DNA from 2 places in the Ligilactobacillus acidipiscis genome. Region 1 is predicted to be linked to the other one. Evidence: riboswitches for the same ligand, from Rfam matches in the RefSeq annotation. Region 1 holds a riboswitch; the other holds the start of a gene.

Region 1 (2,397 bases):
AAGGCCAATACTCCTAATGAGATCGCAGCTAATATTACAAATACTTCCAGCCCATATACGATCAAATACGGCGACAGCCTATGGGGGATCTCTGAAGCATTGAAAACGAAAGGTCTGACTGTTACACCAGATCAGCTTGCTTCACAAAATAATATCGCAAATGCTGACCTGATTTATGCTGGCAATAGTTTGACATTCAATGGTCAAACTGTAACAGCGCCATCAAATAGCGGCGGCGCTCCAACCAGTCAACCTACTCCTGCAGATAACGTTGATAAAAGCAGCTTAGAAGCAAAACTGCAAGAAGCCAATAAGTATCTCTACACCAATGGCGTTTATACCAAGAGCTCCTTAGATAACTTACGTTAGGCTGCCATGAGAGGTAATGGTGTTATCAAGTCTTACGCTGCCACTCAGCAAGACGTTACTAACGCTGTGAATAATATCTCCCAAGCCATCGACGGTTTACAAAAGCAGTAACAGTTAAATAATGTGAACCACCTATAAAGCAAAGAACTGTAATGTGATCAACATTATGTTTTTTTAATTTACACTGAAGAAAATCTATCATGTTTCTAGTCTGTCTCTGGATATTCATCGTTTCACTAAAGTTGTGGCCACACCGCCCTCGTCTGGACAGCTTGAAGGCCACATTTGTAATCAAAAGCTTTCATCTTCCTAACACTTCGTAAAAAAACTGAGACAAAACATGTTTATCGTCAAAAATGCTTTGCCTCAGTTCTATTCGATTAATTTTAAAGAATAGCAATTATTATTAGTAAAAATATGACTCCTAACAAGCAACCGCAGCCGATGTTGAAAAAGAAGCTCAAAACGCTCCACACAAAAAGGACGCATAATATAAACAGGAATGTCAGCATCATTGCCACCTCTTTATTTGCAAACCACGCTCACTTTTACCGGCTTAGATCAACTTTTTCATTGATCAGCCACACAACAATGTCGCCAATTAAAACCACAACAAATTCACCAATGCCGACTGTCAAATATGTCATCCAAAACAAAACTTCACTGACCAGATGTAATTCTAGTGCGACTGCCTATGACATTCCGGCCCCATTGATGACTATAAATTAGCAATCAAACACCCCTCATGTAACGTTTGTTGAAAACCACCATAGTATTGAGCAGTTCTGACAAACGAAATTGGATCGAGCCATAACTCAATGGTATAAAAGTAACGGTTAAAACTACATAAAGTGCAGCGATCAAAGCTGTTTTGGTGATCTCAGCAACTTTATTATTAACACGTGTCATTTTTAAAAACCTCCTAGTTTTTTTAGGTGGGATGGTCACGAACCACCATGTAACAAGTAATTATTCCATTAATACTGCACTTTCAAGTATAGAAAAAAGACGACCGTTTATCAACCTAAAAAGCATGTTATAATTTTATTATTGGACATTTTAACGACCGAGTAACTAGTCGCTAAAAATCGTGGATCAACTAACTGTCTATTCTAACAAATATTTGACACGACCCGCGAAATTTTTACAATGAATGGATATTACTAATGAAAATCGCTATTTTAACTGACAGTGCTGCGATGATCAGCAGTAAAGTCAGATCACAACCGAATATTAAGGTCTTACAGATCCCACTTTCATTGGATGGAGAAACTTATTATCCCAATGAATTGCCAGAAGTTGCTGGACTAGAAACACTAAGGGAAGCCACACTCAACACTGTAACAGAAGAGCAGATCCCACTAACAACAATTTCTGCAGTAACTGATGAACTTCAACAGGCTGGTTATACTGACATACTTTGTATACATATTGCCAGTTCGATCAGTGGCTTAGGCTCAAATCTCTCTACTTTCGCCAAGAACTGTCAACAGCCGCTTAAGATCCATCTCTTTGATTCTCATACTCTTGGTCCTGCAGAAGGTGCGTTGGTTGAACGAGCACTTACTCTGATTACTCACGGATTGAAAATTGCTGACATTTTAACAGAACTAACCAAGTACCGCCAAAAACAACATACGCTGGTCATAATGGAAAATCTCAAAAATCTGCGTCGGATCGGTTCTATTTCAAATAATGCACATCTTTTCAGTAATAATATGCTGCATTATAAAACCTTGCTGCATTTTTCCGAAAATGGTGAACTTGAAGTTCTGATGAAAAGTTCACGCACGAAAAAAATTGCAACGGCAATATTGAATAAGTTTCGCAGTTCTGCAAGCAAGCCGGAACTAGCAATCATGGCAGACAATACAATGGTCTTGGAAAAATATGTTTCTTGCCTGAAAGAAATTATGCCGCAACTTCGACTAGTAACTGATCTATATTCACCTTCGATATTTTCCTTCATCGGTCCACAAGCACTGATTATTAGTTGGCAAAATAATTAACTGCATGCAAAAAGATCGT
Region 2 (2,397 bases), 1.1 Mb from region 1:
GGGATACCAGCAAATACGCCAAAAGAAGCTCCAGAAAAACCGATCTCAGATAAGGTGTGGGTAAAAAAAGAGGTTTGCCGTGCAACGACAAAAACTCCCATAAAAGCACAGATCAACGCGATAAAAACGCCGGCAATAAACGCGTAGCGCATAAAATTATATTCCAGCATTAATTAGCAGCCTCCTTTTGACTTAAATTAGCAGTGTGGTTTTGCAGCTTCAGTTCATAGTCGCCATATTTTTCTATCAGTTCAGGATCATGTGTGATGAAGAGAACAGTTAAATTCTTATCACGCATGATAGACTTTAACATGTGCAATAAGAAGTTCTTAGATTCAGTATCTAAGCTGGCAGTGGCCTCATCTAAGATTAGTAATTCGGGATCAGAACACAAGGCTTGTGCTAAATAAGCGCGTTGTTTTTCACCGCCGGAAGCATGACCTAGCGGCTGATCAGCTATTTTAGTCAATTTAGTTTCGGCTAAGATATGTTCAACCTTGGCCTTCTTTTTTTTTGAATTCCACGGCAACAATCTCTTTTTAAGGCCAAAAGATACAAAATCGCGGATATTTAACGGATAGTCATCGTCAATATTACGTAATTGCGGTACATATTGGATCTTGTTGCGAGAAATCGTTGCTTGCACATGCTGATTTTGATGACGTCTGAGATCTTCTAGGATGTGCTTGATCAGCGTGGTTTTTCCAACCCCGTTTTCGCCGGTAATACAGGTTAATTTATTTTTAGGAAATGAGAAGTTCAGGTCAGAGAAAAGAAGCCTATCAGGGATCCTGAGGTCTAGATGTGAAACAGTTATAATATTTTCCATGAGATCATTACTTTCCTTAAGGTTATTATTGAGCAAGCAGCGTACAAGCAGGTGTACGGAACTTGCTTCGAACAGTTTGCTGATTTCAGAAAACTGCTAAAATATGTTGCTCTAATTGTAATCACTTCGAACAATCGTACAGGTTATAAACGCTGATGTCAAGCATGTTTGCTGGCATAAGTGAAACGATTACTATTTACAATAACTCACAGGATATCATATAATCAAGGAAAATAGCCTGAAATTACTATTTAAAGATGAAAAATAAAAATTTTAAAGGAGCATTGCATGGTTGGAAAATTCATTTATACTTAATATTAGTGGATATTTCCATGATAATTAAATGGTGGTTCGTAAACATCCCACCGAAAAAAACTAGGAGGTTTTTCGTGATGGAAAAATCAAATCAAGCTGTTTCTGAAATGACTAAAACAGCTTTGATAGCAGCTCTTTATGTTGTACTTACAGTAGCATTGATCCCTTTGGCATATGGTCCGATCCAACTTCGCTTGTCGGAAATGTTAAATAATCTGACAGTTTTCAACAAGCGTTACATTTGGGCAGTGACATTAGGCTGTTTAATTGCAAACCTGTGGTCTTCGATGGGAGTAGTCGATGTCGTATTTGGCACTTTAGGGACCTTGGTTATGACTTCTATTAGCTGGTTTTTGAGCCGGTATACGACTTCAGTACCGCTAAAATTGACGATCAGTGTGGTAATTTGCACGCTAATGTCGTGGAGTGTGGCGTTAGAATTGCACATTATGAGTCAGGCACCATTTTGGTGGACATTTTTAACGGTCGGGATCGGCGAATTTATTGCGACAGCTTTAGGAGCGGTTGTGATATATTGGATCTCAAGGCACTATGGCTTAACTAAGTAGAAAGTAAAAATTATTTTATGAAATATGAGGAGAGTTCAGCATGACATTTGAAAAAGTTTTGCCTGAGTTAAAAGCAGGTAAAAAAGCTGTTCGTCAAGGATGGGACGGCAGCGAAGAGTATATCTTTGTTGTTAGCGACGACACCAGAAATGGTGAAACGATCAACCCTTATTTTTTGATCAGGACTAAAGAAGAACCAGCGTTATCACAATTTATGCCAAATTCGTGTGACATTTTGGCAGATGACTGGAAACTGGTCGAATAATGGCAGAAAATTGTTCATTCAGAGGAAAGGTAGTCATCATAACTGGTGTTGCTTCTGGTATTGGCTTGGCCGAGGCTAAACTTTTTCTAGCTGAAGGCGCACGCGTATGGGGTGTCGATATTCAGGAAGCTGAGCAGGTCAAATTGCTCGAGACAAAATACGAGGCACTTTTTTCTTTCGTACAGTGTGATGTGCGGGAAAAAACAGCATTAGCCACGTTGACTGAGCTAGTGATCAAAGATTCAAAACGAATCGACATTGTGTTAAACACCGCCGGGATCTTGGATGCATACCAGCCTTCTTTAGAAACAAGTGAAGAAGAATGGGATAACGTAATGGCAACGGATCTGAAGAGTATGTTTTTGCTTACTAACAATTGTTTGCCTTATATGTTAGAGCAAAAACATGGTGTTTTCGTC

The links. A riboswitch is a leader RNA that binds a small molecule or an ion and turns the genes downstream of it on or off. The one in region 1 is predicted to bind preQ1.
Region 2: linked by a shared signal. The riboswitch ahead of BQ5903_RS02445 (QueT transporter family protein) and the one ahead of BQ5903_RS12295 (QueT transporter family protein) in region 1 are both predicted to bind preQ1.

What each region holds. Positions count from the first base shown of each region.
Region 1 covers NZ_LT630287.1:2,023,843-2,026,239, forward strand. The annotation lists gene BQ5903_RS09450 (LysM peptidoglycan-binding domain-containing protein) at 1-369, shown strand, start outside; gene BQ5903_RS12295 (QueT transporter family protein) at 1,102-1,278, opposite strand; PreQ1 riboswitch class I at 1,286-1,330, opposite strand; gene BQ5903_RS09460 (DegV family protein) at 1,536-2,378, shown strand.
Region 2 covers NZ_LT630287.1:546,752-549,148, forward strand. The annotation lists gene BQ5903_RS02435 (metal ABC transporter permease) at 1-170, opposite strand, end outside; gene BQ5903_RS02440 (ATP-binding cassette domain-containing protein) at 170-829, opposite strand; PreQ1 riboswitch class I at 1,170-1,214, shown strand; gene BQ5903_RS02445 (QueT transporter family protein) at 1,222-1,713, shown strand; gene BQ5903_RS02450 (DUF2829 domain-containing protein) at 1,754-1,978, shown strand; gene BQ5903_RS02455 (3-oxoacyl-ACP reductase) at 1,978-2,397, shown strand, end outside.